DNA from 2 places in the Chryseobacterium sp. StRB126 genome. Region 1 is predicted to be linked to the other one. Evidence: riboswitches for the same ligand, from Rfam matches in the RefSeq annotation. Region 1 holds a riboswitch; the other holds the start of a gene.
What was found. A riboswitch is a leader RNA that binds a small molecule or an ion and turns the genes downstream of it on or off. The one in region 1 is predicted to bind thiamine pyrophosphate.
Positions count from the first base shown of each region.

Region 2: another riboswitch for thiamine pyrophosphate. It lies ahead of thiS (sulfur carrier protein ThiS); the one in region 1 lies ahead of thiM (hydroxyethylthiazole kinase).

Region 1 is NZ_AP014624.1:1,372,387-1,379,811, forward strand. Features, by position in the region: gene CHSO_RS06225 (TonB-dependent receptor plug domain-containing protein) at 1-154, shown strand, start outside; gene tenA (thiaminase II) at 252-902, opposite strand; gene thiD (bifunctional hydroxymethylpyrimidine kinase/phosphomethylpyrimidine kinase) at 889-1,722, opposite strand; partial or broken gene thiE (thiamine phosphate synthase) at 1,719-2,354, opposite strand; gene thiM (hydroxyethylthiazole kinase) at 2,351-3,148, opposite strand; TPP riboswitch at 3,208-3,300, opposite strand; gene CHSO_RS06250 (carbon starvation protein A) at 3,360-5,201, opposite strand; gene CHSO_RS06255 (alpha/beta hydrolase) at 5,395-6,429, opposite strand; gene CHSO_RS06260 (DUF3037 domain-containing protein) at 6,451-6,834, opposite strand; gene CHSO_RS06265 (HipA family kinase) at 6,821-7,425, opposite strand, start outside.
Region 2 is NZ_AP014624.1:5,374,970-5,382,394, reverse strand. Features, by position in the region: gene CHSO_RS24240 (heavy metal translocating P-type ATPase) at 1-1,961, opposite strand, end outside; gene CHSO_RS24235 (Crp/Fnr family transcriptional regulator) at 2,051-2,764, shown strand; gene panB (3-methyl-2-oxobutanoate hydroxymethyltransferase) at 2,827-3,642, shown strand; gene CHSO_RS24225 (hypothetical protein) at 3,646-3,969, shown strand; gene CHSO_RS24220 (RluA family pseudouridine synthase) at 3,975-4,652, shown strand; TPP riboswitch at 4,735-4,830, shown strand; gene thiS (sulfur carrier protein ThiS) at 4,888-5,094, shown strand; gene thiC (phosphomethylpyrimidine synthase ThiC) at 5,119-6,930, shown strand; gene CHSO_RS24205 (thiamine phosphate synthase) at 6,927-7,425, shown strand, end outside.

The DNA.
Region 1 (7,425 bases):
ATTAACGATAGGAGTGAACAACCTGTTTGATATTTATCCTACCAAAAATCTACCGGCTTCAAGTAATAATGATCAGTTTATTTACTCCCGTTCTACCTCACAGTTTGGACAGAACGGACGATATGTTTTCACAAGACTTAACTTCAATTTTTAATGAAGTTTTATACTTATAAAAAACGGAACCAATTTTTTGGTTCCGTTTTTTTATTAGTTGATGAGATCAAAAATGATTGGCGTAGCCAGTATATTCTTTACTCCCATCTTCTCAAATCATAAGCTGCTTCCCAAAAGTAATATTCCATTCTGGATGCAGCGATGAAGGCTTCTGTCATTTTTTTTCTGGTTTCTTCGGTGCTGTTTTCAGCTAATTGATCACAGATGGCAATAGCCTGGTCTACTGCAGCTGAAAATTCTTCTCCTGCATAAGTAGCGATCCATTTTTCATAAGGATTGTTCATCGTATTTTGAATCTCATAAATATAATTTCCAACTTCACGATAAATCCAGAAGCATGGAAGGACTGCTGCAACTGCAATTTCCACAGATTCCAATGCTGCGGTACTTCTCAGAAAATGAATGTAGTGATGGCAAGCCGGTTGTAAAACTCCTTTATCCACTAACCCAAAGTCTTTAAAGTAGGATTCATGAAGCGCATTTTCCACAACGATAGCATTTTCTGCAAAACGCATAAAGGCAAGTACATCTTCAAGATCAGGTATCTTTGCTGCAATAAGGGAAAGAGTTCTTCCAAAATGCTCCAGATATAAAGAATCCTGAGCCATATAAAAACGAAACTTTTCCTGTGGCAAACTACCATCGGATAATTCTTTGATGAAAGGCATATCAAGGATAGATTGATAATGTTTCTCTATAGCATTCCAGGTTTGTTCAGACCATTTCATTTTTGATGAGTTTTTGTGGGTTAAAAAAGTGATTCAGTGGCCCGTTTCCATGACCTGTTTGTACATCTGTCCCGCTTTCTATAGCTTTGTAGATATATTGCTGCCCAAGAGAAACGGCTTCGTACAAGGTTTTACCCTGAGCAATATATGAGGCAATAGCAGATGAAAGTGTACAGCCTGAACCGTGAGTATTATTGGTATTCAATTTCAGCGTTTCGAAAGAATGAAAATTCTCCTGTTCATCATAAAAGAGAGAGGTGATTGTTGAGGTCTCCTGATGCCCGCCTTTAAGAAGAATCGTTCTACAGCCTAGTTTTTTAATCCTAATTCCTGCGGTGTATAAATCTTCAAGAGTTTCTACTTTCATATCTGCTAAAATTGCGGCTTCATCCATATTGGGTGTGATGACATCTGCAATAGGAAACAACATTTCAGCGAGTGCTGTGATGGTTTCTTCTTCAATCAAACGATGCCCGCTGGTGGCAACCATGACAGGATCGAAAACAATAGGTATTTTAGGGTATTCGGCTAATGTGGAAACAATGGTTTCTACCAGCTGGGGAGTATGAACCATTCCAATTTTTATCGCACCAGGAACAATATCGTCGAGAATTGCTTTTATCTGATCAGCAACTGCTTCTACAGGAATAGGATATATTTTTTGTACTCCCTGGGTGTTTTGCACAGGCAAAGCCGTTAGTACGGAGGTGGAATAACATCCTAAAGCAGATGTCGTCTTAATATCCGCCTGAATACCGGCACCACCGCTTCCGTCGAAGCCCGCAATAGTTAAAACTGATGGGTATTTGTATTTTTTCATTTTACAATTTCATTTTTTAATTCATAAGCTGCTTTTTGAGGATCATCTGCACTGCATATAGCAGAAACTACGGCAATGCAGTCTGCTCCGGCATTGATAACAGCTTTTGCATTTTCCAGGTGAATATTACCTATGGCTACCAAAGGTTTTTCTGTAAGTTGTCTGATTTGGGAAATACCTTCCAGTCCTCATTCTGTAATAGTATCTGTTTTAGTTTTTGTTCTAAAAACAGGGCTTATTCCCAGGTAATCTGCCACTGCAGATTGTTCATTGTCGAGCTGAGCCAGATGTTCTATTGAGTAACCAATCATTTTATTCCTGATCAAAGGACGCTGTCTCAGATTCAGAGGAGCTGCATCGCTGTTGCCAACATGTATTCCTGCTGAATTTACTTTTTCAGTAACGGTGATATTATCATTAATAATAAGTGGAATGCCATATTTATTGGTAATTTCAATAAGCTGCAAAGCTTTTTGAAGGAATACTTCAGGACTATCTTTTTTTTCGCGAAGCTGTATCATATCAACACCACCTAATATGGCCTGTTCTGCGACTTCCAGAAAGTTTTTTCCCATACAGTCTTCTTCAGAAATTACCAGATATAATGAGTAAGGGAAAGGATTTACATTCATGATTTTTCTATTTTTAAATGGCTTATAAATTCTTCTTCAGTCATATTATATAGCTTATCAATCAAATTGACCTGAAGACTTCCGGGGCCTTTACTTTCACGAACAGCCAGTTCACCTGCTATTCCTAATAATGACATGACCGCAGCAATACCTGCTGCTTTATCTTCAGCAACGGCAATAAATGCTCCTGCTAATGCACTTGCAGAACATCCCAGCCCCGTTACTTTGGTCATAAGGGAATGTCCGTTTTTAATTTGTATAGATTGATTTGGGCTAAGAATAATATCTGTTTCACCAGAGATACACACAATGGTATTATATTGTTGAACCAGGATTTGTGCAGCTTCCACGGCATCATTACTTTCTGCTGTGCTGTCTACCCCTTTGGTGACTGTTGTATTGATTTTAGCAAGAGCAATAATTTCAGAAGCATTGCCTCTGATTACGGTAGGATGAAATTGTAACAGTTGATGTAAAATCTGATCACGGAATGAAGTTGCTCCTGCTCCCACAGGATCCAGTACCCAGGGCTTATGAATGGCATTCGCTGTTTCTGCGGCCATCAGCATAGACTCAGACCAATATTCATCCAGAGTGCCGATATTAATAACCACAGAATGAGCTATATTAATCATTTCCCGGATTTCTGATTTGGCATGTGCCATAATAGGAGAAGCTCCTGCAGCCAAAAGAGCATTGGCTGTATTGTTCATCACTACATAATTGGTAATATTGTGAACAAGAGGAGATTTTTGTCGTACAAGCTGAACTTGTTGCCAGAGATTTTTTTCCATTGTTATTATTAAAATAAAAATAGCTTTAGGAAAAAATCCGGAACAAAAGACATAAGAAATCATGTCATTTTGCTTTTCCCTACGTCGGTGTAAGCCGTATCAGGTTCAAAGGGACTCTCTCAATTCTTTACAGAATACCCCTAAAGCAAAACAAATGTATAAAAATTATCAAAGGAAGCAAAAACCTTTAGCAGATTTTGCAGAAAACACATTATCTTTCAACCAGCTCTTTCACTGGTTCTCCATAATGGTCAATCTCTGTTGTGTTAATTTGCAGCAACTGATACCACTTTCTGAACGCTCCTATAAATACAATCAGCATAAGGACCATTGCGGTTACCGCTAATGCAGCAAGTAGATACTGCCCTTTGGGAATATAAATAGAGGTTACCTGAATATAACCGGCCCAGAATGTAATTCCGGCCATAAAAACTCCGGGAACAGCTGAGCATAATGCATATTTTCCTCTGTTCATCCTAATCAGCATCGTTGTACAGACAATAAGCCCACAGGCAGCCAATAGCTGATTACTGATTCCGAATAACGGCCAAATGCTGTTCACATTTCCTGTATATACTAGATATCCCCAGGCAAAAGTGAAAAGAAGACTACTGATAATAATTCCCGGGATCCAGTTTTTATCATTAAATTTTGGAACTACAGAACCCAGCATTTCCTGCAGAAAAAAGCGGCCAACTCTTGTTCCCGCATCAATGGCGGTAAGGATAAAGACGGCCTCAAACATGATCGCAAAATTATACCAATAGGCTGTAAGCTGATCCATATAAGGGATTTTATTAAAGATATGGGCCATCCCGACAGCCAGAGATACTGCACCACCGGTTCTGCCATAAAGGTCAATTCCTATTTTCTGTGAATAATAATCTATATCTACTCCATGTAGAGAAGGATGTGTTGCGAGAAATGAGTCATAAGCTTCTTTAGGGGTATTGATGGCAAAATAATCACCTGGCATTAGCGTACAGGCTGCAATAAGTGCCATCAATGCCACAAAACCTTCTACAAGCATAGCTCCATATCCTACAAAAAGAATTTCTCTTTCTTTATTAAGCATTTTCGGAGTAGTACCCGTAGCAATTACAGCATGAAATCCTGAAATAGCTCCACAGGCAATAACAATAAAAATAAAAGGAAGTACCGGCCCGCCAATAATAGGTCCGCCGCCATTTACAAAAGCTGTGATAGCAGGCATCTGTACAGTAGGATGAATAACAATTACCCCGATAGCCAACATAATAATAGTACCTATTTTTAAATAGGTAGAAAGATAATCTCTTGGAACTAAAAGAAGCCATACCGGTAATACAGAAGCTATAAAACCATATAATGGAATGGCAATGGAAATTGTTTTAATATTCCATGAAAATAAATTATTCATGGTTGGATTCTGCATTAGCCCATGACCACCAATAATCCCGGCAATTAACAGAATTCCGCCTAAGATACTTGCAAACAGAACACTGTTCTTTTTATAACGCATAATCAGGCCCATAATGATCGCAATAGGCATTGTAATGACTACTGTGAAAAGAGACCAGGAAGCTTCATGCATAGCATTGATACACGCCAGAGATAAACCTGCCAATGTAAGAACCAGAATAAAGAGTATGGCAAAACCTGCTACAGTTCCGGTTGCTTTTCCAATTTCTTTAGAGGCAATAGTAGCAAGACTTTGTCCTTTATGTCTTACAGAAGCAAACAGGACCACCATATCATGAACTCCACCTCCCAATACGCAACCTATCAATATCCATAGTGCCCCGGGAAGATATCCGAACTGTGCTGCAAGAACAGGCCCTACTAATGGTCCGGCAGCAGCAATAGCTGCAAAATGATGTCCAAAGAGTACATTTTTATTAGTAGCAACATAATCTTTACCATCTGCAAATTCTACCGCAGGGGTCACATTCTGATCGTTAAGCCTGAGTACTTTATTAGCTATAAAAATACCATAGAAGCGGTAAGCTATCGTAAAAATAAGAACAGATACAAATATGAGGGTAAGAGCATTGATATTATTTAGAGAATCCATATTGCTTATTTTTTTAATGAATAATTAATTGAAATACTGTTTTTGTTATGAATAACTTAAACAATAGCCAAGGTAATTATTTTTCAGGTAAAAAATATTAATATATATATCAATCTAGCATATTTGTTGTTTTGTTTTTATTTAAATATTTAATTTACAGTGTTTTGTGTTTAATTATATTGAATAATGTATATTACTTTTTCTGTGAAATAATAAAGTCCACCATCTGATCTGTCATTTTATCCAGAGTATCTTTATCTGTAGTAGAAAAGCTGTGAACACCTTTATCAATAACCAGTAAAGAAGTTTCAATATTGGCCCGTTTTAATTTTCTGTATAATTTTTTTGACTGGCTTAAAGGAACTATTTTATCCTGATTCCCCTGAACAATTAAAGTAGGAACAGCAGTTGAAGTATAATTAACAGGAGATATGGTTTTTAAATATTCTGTGGCTCCATCCTGATCTTTATTCAGATCATAACCGGAAATACCCTTTACAAGCCCTTGTTGTAGATCAACGATCTTTTTTGAAATCATTTTCACCAGAGAAACTGGAATTGTTCCTAACTTGGTATGAAAAAGCTTATTCAAATCAGCCGGTCCATAGTGGTCTATTACATAATTAACTTTTGCAGAATAAGGCGAAAGTTCAGGGCTTCCCTTAAAAGTATTGTCTGGAGAATATGCGGCCATTAATGAAAGATGTGCTCCCGCAGAAGCCCCGAAAAGCCCAATGTTATTGGTGTCAAAATTATACTTTTCAGCATTTTTTCTAACCCATCTTACGGCATCCTTAGTATCTTCCAAAGGCAAAGGGAAATGGGTATTCTTATTAAGAAGTGTATAATTGATACTGATGATAGCATACTGTCTGGTGGTGAGTTTTTTGATGGTATTTTCAACGTAATTATCTGCATGAATTTCTTTATTACCTTCTATCCAACCTCCGCCATGAACATAGATCAGTACGGGAATTTTTTCAACAGAAACATTTTTCGGCATATAAAGATCCAGTGTAATGGAGTCTCCCTTTTTGCTGATTTTGTATACAATGTTTTCGGTAAGTGCTGTGATTTCAGGAAGAAGAGAGCTTTTTATACGCTTAACCTGGGTAGGTGCGTGTGAAAATGTTTGTGAAAAAAATAAACCGGAAACGCTTAAAAATAAAATAAAAAACAGGTTTGTGAAAAACCTGTTAATTGATATGTTGTTTATAGATGATTGCATAAAATTTTTAAAAGGAAATTATTACTTTACTAACTCTTCAAAAAGTTTACCAAAAGTAATATTCAGATCCTTAGATTTCCCCGGATGAGGTCTGGAAGTTTGCACAACGGCACTTCTTACAGCCGTTAGCCAACGGAAACGCTCTGGAATTTCAAGAAGGGCAATAGGCCCGCCATCTTTATCTCCATTCGCTATTTTCTGAAAACTTTCAAGGTTTTGAATAATATCATCATAATCCAGTTTACTGTGCATCAGCTTGAATTTATCAGGACATAAATAGAATTCTACCCGAATGAATTTCTCCTTTTTAGAAAACATAACCAATCCTATATTGAAAAATTCTTCTCTTTCAACTTTTGGCACCAAGCGTATTACCGCATATTCATATATTTTATCCTCTTGCATTTTTGGCTTCGTTTACAAAGATTTGAGAATTTTCTAGTCTGGTTTTCAAAAATTGAAAATAAATTTCACGGATCTCATCAGGTGTTTCATCTGCATCATTCCAATGTAACCAATCTTCAGGAATAGCATTGACAATATCTCTGAAAAGCGTTTCATTCAGTATTTCATGAGCAAACTTATCTGCTTCATCAAGTTTGCTGGCTTTTGGAAGAAGAACATGGTCTTTCACATATTTGAACGGAGTCTTTGCCGCAGCATCAAAATTTTGCCATGAATGATGGAAATAGAACGAAGCTCCATTATCAATAATCCAAAGTTCCTTATGCCACATCAGCATATTCGTATTCTTAAAGGTACGGTCAATATTGGTAATGAAAGCATCCAGCCATACTATTTTTGAAGCCAGAAGCGGATCAACACTCACTCCGGGATCATAAGTGATGGAACCTGACAGATAGTGCAAACCAAGATTCAAACCCTCGGAATATTTTAATAAATCCTGTATTTCTTCATCTGCTTCTGTCCTTCCAAAGTCTGCATCAAGATTAATAAAAACCAGTTCAGGAATCTTTAATCCCAAAGCTTCTGTAA
Region 2 (7,425 bases), 1.5 Mb from region 1:
TTGAAGGCCATTCCTTTATAGTTTGGAATAAGTTCTTTAAGCTGGTTTTCTTCTGAGGAATTATCTCCACTCAAAATAAATATTTTGTAGTTGGTGAGTTTATTAAATAAGTCTCTAAGTTTAGGCCTGTACTCATTCTTAAAGATGAATTTTCCTAAAAATTCGCCATTTTTGCTGATGTAAACAGCGGTTTCAAGATTTTTAGGCTCCTGATTGTTATAACGGGCAGAACCAATTTTGTAAACGTTTCCTCTTACGTTGGCTACATATCCTTTCCCTGAAATTTCCTGAAAGTCTTCCACCGGGAAATAATTGTCATTAAACTCTATATACTCATAAAGAGACTTAGACAGGGGATGATTGGAATTTTTTAATAAGGTTTTGATATTCAGTTGATCGAATTCATTGATCTCGGAACCCTGATACTTGATATTTGATTTTTTTCTGTGGGTAATAGTTCCGGTTTTATCAAAAACAATCGTGTCTAATTTTGCAATTTTTTCAATCGTTAGAGTATCTTTTACGTAAAACTTATTTCGACCTAAAATCCTCATAATGTGTCCGAAAGTGAAAGGTGCGGACAATGCAAGAGCGCAAGGGCAAGCGATAATCAGAATCGCTGAAATTACTTGGAACATTTTTTCTAAATCGATGAATGCCCAGTAAATTCCTGAAATAAGCGCAATGCCTAAAATAATGAATGTAAAATATTTACTGATGTTGTTGGTCAGGGTATCAAGACCTGTTTCGTGTTTTTTGAAGGCTTCTTTATTCCAAAGTTGAGTAAGGTAACTTTGGTCTACATCTTTAATAACTTCAAGCTCTAAAGATGATCCTACCTGCTTTCCTCCGGCAAAAATTTTGTCTCCGGGTTGTTTGCTGATGCTTTCACTTTCTCCGGTAATAAAGCTATTGTCGATGTTTCCTTCTCCATTGATAAGGATTGCGTCTACCGGAATGATTTCCTGATTTCTAACTAAAATTCTGTCACCAACTTTTACCTCGGAAAGAAGGATGTTTTCCTGTTTTCCTTCGAAGTCAACCTTCGTTACAGCAATAGGGTAGAACGATTTGTAATCTCTGTCATAAGAAAGAGCACTGTATGTTCTTTTCTGGAATAGTTTACCCATTAACATGAAGAACAGAAGCCCGCAAAGCGTATCAAAATATCCCGGACCGTAATCTGTTGCTACTTCGTAAACACTTCTTCCGAATAGAACAAATATTCCTAATACAATAGGAACATCAATATTGACGATTTTATTTTTTAATCCATACCAGGCAGATTTATAATAGTCGGAAGCAGAATAAAAAACAACCGGACATGCTAATAAGAACATCAGAACCCTGAAAAGACCTTTATAATGCTCCATCCAATAATCTTCACCTCCTACATATTCCGGGAATGCTAAAAACATTCCGTTTCCGAAAGCAAAACCTGCAATCGCAAATTTTACAAGAAGAGATTTATCAAGATGATCTACATTTTTTTCAGCGGTTTCAAGGCTGATAACAGGTTTGTATCCTAAATTCGTTAAAAAATTAGCTAGTTCACTTAATTTCAGGTCGTTGTGGTTGAATGAGATCTGTAAAGTCTTTCTTGTAAAATTAACCTGAGAGTACTTGATATAAGGATTAAGGGTATGAAGACTTTCTAATAGCCAGATACATGAAGAACAGTGAATTACAGGGATCTTAAAGGTAACAAGGCTGGTATTTCCCTCAGAAAAGTCGGTGACTTTTTCAAAAATTTCCGGAGTATCTAAATAATCGAACTGGGTAGAACTTTCATCACTTGGACGAATTCCTGCCCCTTTATTAAGCTCATAGAAATTACTTAAATTATTTATATTCAGAATTTCATAAACAGACTTACAGCCATTGCAGCAGAAAGTCTTTTCATCAAACAAAATTCTCTCTTTTTCTATCCCTTGGCCACAATGAAAACAGTTCTCGCTCACCTCCCTAAATTATTGAACTACAAAATTATAACAATTTTTTTTGTTTATCGAGTTAAAAAGTTCTATTTTTGTGATAAATATCATATAAAATGCCGCAGGAACAACAGATAGCAATTGAAGAGAGGTTCGCCAGAGTTTTTAATGATAAATCATTTAAGGAAAGACTTTCTAGCGCAGATTTTGAAAAATATATTAACGGTAAAAAAAGATTGAGTTTTCAGAAACACGATACTATTTTCGAAGATGGGGAAACACCAAAAGGTGTGTTCGTACTTGAAAAAGGAGCCGCTAAATTATCAAAATCGGGAGCATTTGGGAAAGATCAGATTTTAAGATTTATCAAAGAAGGGGATATCATCGGCTATCGTTCTTTGCTTTGCGGGGAAAACTTCCAAGCCAAAGCAGAAGCTATGACAGACATTGAATGTGTTTTCTTACCAGCAGATATCTTTATGTATCTTCTGGAGGTAGATCCACAGTTGTCTTTTGTAATGCTTCAAAAAATTTCTTACGAATTAGGAGAATCATCCAATACCATAACGTTCCTTGCCCAGAAAACGGTAAGAGAAAGGCTGGCTGAAATATTGCTGCTTTTGGAACAAAAATTAGGGGTAGATCCGGAAGGCTTCATCAAAATCTCCTTAACCAGGGAAGAAATTGCCAACATCATTGGTACTGCTACTGAAAGTGCCATCCGTCTGATCTCAGAATTCAAACAGGATAACCTGATAGAAGTTGACGGGCGAAACATCAAGATTCTAAATCACGATAAACTCATGAAACTCGGTCACGTAGTTTTATAAAAATCATAAAAACTTAAGTCGGCTACAGGCCGACTTTTTAACTTTTAAAAAATAGATAAATTATGTCTGTTCACTCTGAAATTAAAAAAGTTACGACTGAAACCTTGCGTAAAATGAAATTCGACAAGGAAAAAATAACAATGCTTACTGCTTATGATTTTACCACGGCAAAGATGGTAGATGCCGGTGGAGTAGATGCTATTTTGATTGGCGACTCTGCAGCCAATGTAATGGCAGGTTTTGAAACGACATTACCTATTACATTAGACCAAATGATCTATCATGCTCAAAGCGTGGTAAGAGGAACTGACAGAGCTTTAGTGGTGGCAGATTTGCCATTCGGAACGTATCAGAGTAATCCTGAAAAAGCATTAGAGTCTGCAGTAAGAATGATGAAAGAAGGAGGTGCTCATGCTGTGAAAATTGAAGGGGGAAAAGAGATTTCGAAATCTATTAAAAAAATCATCAATGCTGGGATTCCTGTAATGGGGCACTTGGGATTAACGCCACAGTCGATTTATAAATTCGGAACTTATAAAGTAAGAGCAAAAGAAGAGGCAGAAGCTGAAAAACTGATTGCTGATGCGCAACTTTTAGAAGAATTAGGATGTTTCTCTGTAGTGTTGGAAAAAATTCCTGCCGAATTAGCTAAAAAAGTTACTGAGAGTATTTCTATTCCTACCATCGGAATTGGAGCAGGAGCAGATTGTGATGGTCAGGTTTTGGTGTACCACGATATGGTAGGAATGAACAAAGGTTTCAGTCCGAAGTTCCTGAGAAGATACCTTGATCTTTACACAGAAATCACAGGTGCAGTTTCTCAATATGTAAAAGATGTAAAAAATGTTGACTTCCCTAACCAAAACGAAAGTTATTAATTCATGCAAAATCAACAACAATCTATCCAGGGAATACTATCTATTGCTGCATTAATCTGTCTTGCTATAGGCTGGTTCAATTTATTTTCACCTGAGATCAATCATTTACTTTCAAGAAAAGTCTTCTATGTTCTGATAGGAGCAAGCTTCTTTATTCAGGCACCTATGCTGACTAATAAAAACTTTATGTATGCGATGTATGCAGCCGCAGGAGTTTGTGTGGTCGGAGCTTTATTGCCGGATAGTTCAATGATTTCAGGACTTAAAACAATTGGTCTTTTGGCGGGGATTATTCTTTCAATGTCAAATAGAAACAGAAACAGATAGACTGAATGAAGGAGCAGATTGTATATGAAGACAACCATCTTCTGGTAGTGAATAAAAAAGTCGGTCAGCTTGTACAGGGCGATAAGACCGGTGATGAATCACTATTGGAATCTATTAAAAATTTTATAAAAATAAGAGATGCTAAGCCGGGAAATGTTTTTCTCGGCTTGGTTCATCGTATAGACCGTCCCACTTCAGGGCTGGTTATTTATGCTAAAACCTCAAAAGCACTTTCCCGTCTTACTCAGATGGTGAAAAACCGTGAGGTTAAAAAGACCTATTGGGCGGTAGTTGGGAAAGAATTAATTCCACAAAGTCAAAGGCTGGTTCATTATTTAAAGAAAAACGAAAAGAACAACAAGGCGATTGTTTTTCCAAAAGCTACAGAAGGCGCTAAGGAAGCTATTTTAACTTATAATATTATCAAAACTTTAGATAATTATCTGCTTCTTGAAATAGATCTTGAAACCGGAAGACATCACCAAATCAGAGCTCAGTTATCTAAAACTGGGATTCCGATCAAAGGAGATTTAAAATACGGTTCTCCACGTTCCAATCCGGATGGTGGAATTAATCTCCATGCCAGAAAACTGGAATTCATTCATCCTGTGACTAAAGAAAAAATTGAAATTATAGCTCCTGTTCCACAAAACGATGCTGTTTGGAGAGCCTGTGAAGAATAAATTAATAAAATCCTGCTATAAGCGGGATTTTTATTTTCATAAAATTTGATTTTGCCCATTCTCAAAAAATAACTACCTTCGTCACACACTTTAGGGGTGTCTGTGTTTACAGACTGAGACTTTACCCTTTGAACCTGATCTGGATTATACCAGCGTAGGGAAAAGTAGATGACTTTTGCTGTACATTCTATTGTACAATAATAGCCATTCCTAAAGTATATTTAAATCATTAGGAATGGAACTTATAATCAACCACACCCGAAAAACATTTGATATACTTCCCGATAATCTGGAAGCATTATTGGCTATGGAGCTGCCCGGGAAAAAGAAAGGTATTGCCGTAGCACTCAACAATCGTATTATTCCGCTGTCTGCCTGGGCGGAAACCTCCCTTAACAATCTGGATTCAATTTTAATCATTACTGCCACTCAGGGCGGATAATTCTCATACTTAATACCAATATCTATGGCTCATTCAATTACATGTTCGCCATTTCCGAACTCAAAGAAAATCTATGTTGAAGGAAAAATTCATCCTATCAATGTAGCAATGCGTGAAATACAACTTAGCCCTACCAAGCTGACAAACGGAAATTTTGAAGAAAATGCTCCGGTAACAATCTATGACACATCGGGGCCTTATACCGATGAAAATGCAACAATCGATATTCAAAAGGGGCTTCCAAGGATAAGAGAACAATGGATTCTGGACAGAGAAGATGTTGTAATTCTGGAGGGAATCACCTCAGAATATGGAAAAGCCCGGCTGGCAGATCCTAAACTTGATGCATTACGTTTTTCCTACGATCATAAACCGAAAGTTGCTCAGGAAGGAAAGGAGCTGACTCAGCTTTATTATGCAAAACAAGGCATCATTACTCCTGAAATGGAATATATTGCTATCAGAGAAAACCAAAGAATAGAACAATTGCAGTCGGTCCCAAAAGAAATGGCCTGCCAGCATGTTGGAAACAGTTTTGGTGCCAATACCCCGAAAAGCAAGATCACTCCGGAGTTTGTAAGAGATGAAATTGCTGCAGGAAGGGCTATTATTCCGAATAACATCAATCACCCTGAAAGTGAACCGATGATTATCGGACGAAACTTCTTGGTGAAAATCAATGCGAATATCGGGAACAGTGCTGTTTCATCAAGTATAGATGAAGAAGTGGAAAAGGCTGTTTGGGCTTGCCGATGGGGAGCCGATACAATTATGGACCTTTCCACAGGAAAAAATATCCATGAAACGAGAGAGTGGATCATCAGAAACAGCCCGGTTCCCATTGGTACAGTTCCAATTTATCAGGCGCTGGAAAAAGTAAAAGGAGTACCGGAAGATTTAACGTGGGAGGTTTTTAAAGATACTTTGATTGAACAGGCAGAACAGGGAGTATCTTATTTCACTATTCATGCCGGAGTTCTACTAAGGTACATTCACCTTACAGCCAATAGAGTAACAGGAATTGTTTCCAGAGGAGGCTCTATTATGGCAAAATGGTGTCTTTATCATCATAAAGAAAACTTTTTATATACTCATTTTGAGGAGATTTGTGAGATCATGAAGAAGTATGATGTGGCTTTCTCTCTGGGAGATGGTCTTCGTCCGGGCTCTATTGCTGATGCCAATGATGCCGCTCAGTTTGCAGAGCTGGAAACCTTGGGTGAACTGACAAAAATTGCATGGAAGCACAATGTACAGGTGATGATTGAAGGTCCGGGGCATGTTCCAATGCATATGATCAAAGAAAACATGGAGAAACAATTGGAAGTATGTGACGAAGCACCTTTCTATACCTTGGGGCCTTTAACCACAGATATTGCACCCGGTTATGATCATATTACATCAGGAATCGGAGCGGCTATGATCGGTTGGTTCGGATGTGCCATGCTTTGTTATGTGACCCCGAAAGAACATCTAGGCCTTCCGAACAAAGACGATGTGAAAGTAGGAGTAATTACTTATAAATTAGCTGCCCATGCCGCAGATTTAGCAAAAGGACATCCGGGAGCACAATACCGAGATAATGCGTTAAGTAAAGCAAGATTTGAATTCAGATGGGAAGACCAGTTCAATCTTTCATTAGATCCGGATACGGCAAGAGCTTATCATGATGAGACACTTCCAGCTGACGGAGCTAAAATCGCTCACTTCTGTTCTATGTGCGGACCAAAATTCTGCTCGATGAAGATTACCCAGGAAATCCGTGAATCTGCGGAACAGGGAATGTTTGATAAGTCGCAGGAGTTTATTGAAAAAGGAAAGGAAATTTATATATGATTCTCGTCATCACTCCTGAAACGATAGTTCCAAACGAATCAAAGATCATCAATCAGATGTTTCACGATGGATTGGATCTGCTTCATATCAGAAAACCATGGATCAGCCGGGAAGAAATGACTTGTTTTATCAACAGTATTGATGAACGGTTTTATAAGCAATTGGTGCTGCACAGTCATTATGATCTTGGGGGAAATTATGGGATTTCAAGATTTCACTTCAGAGAAGAAGACCGAAAGGAAGGAAAATATAAACCTTTTATGAAGGGAAATATAGTTTCAACCTCTGTTCATGAAATTACTACCTATAATACGCTGGAAAGAGAATGGGAATATGCTTTCATAAGTCCATTCTTTCCAAGTATTTCCAAAAAAGGATATGGAATTGATTCAACAGTTATGGAAAGCTTGAGTCAAAGAAATAATCCGGATGTAAAGCTGATCGCCTTAGGAGGTATTTATTTCAACCGTATTCAGGAAGTTTTTGATCTTGGGG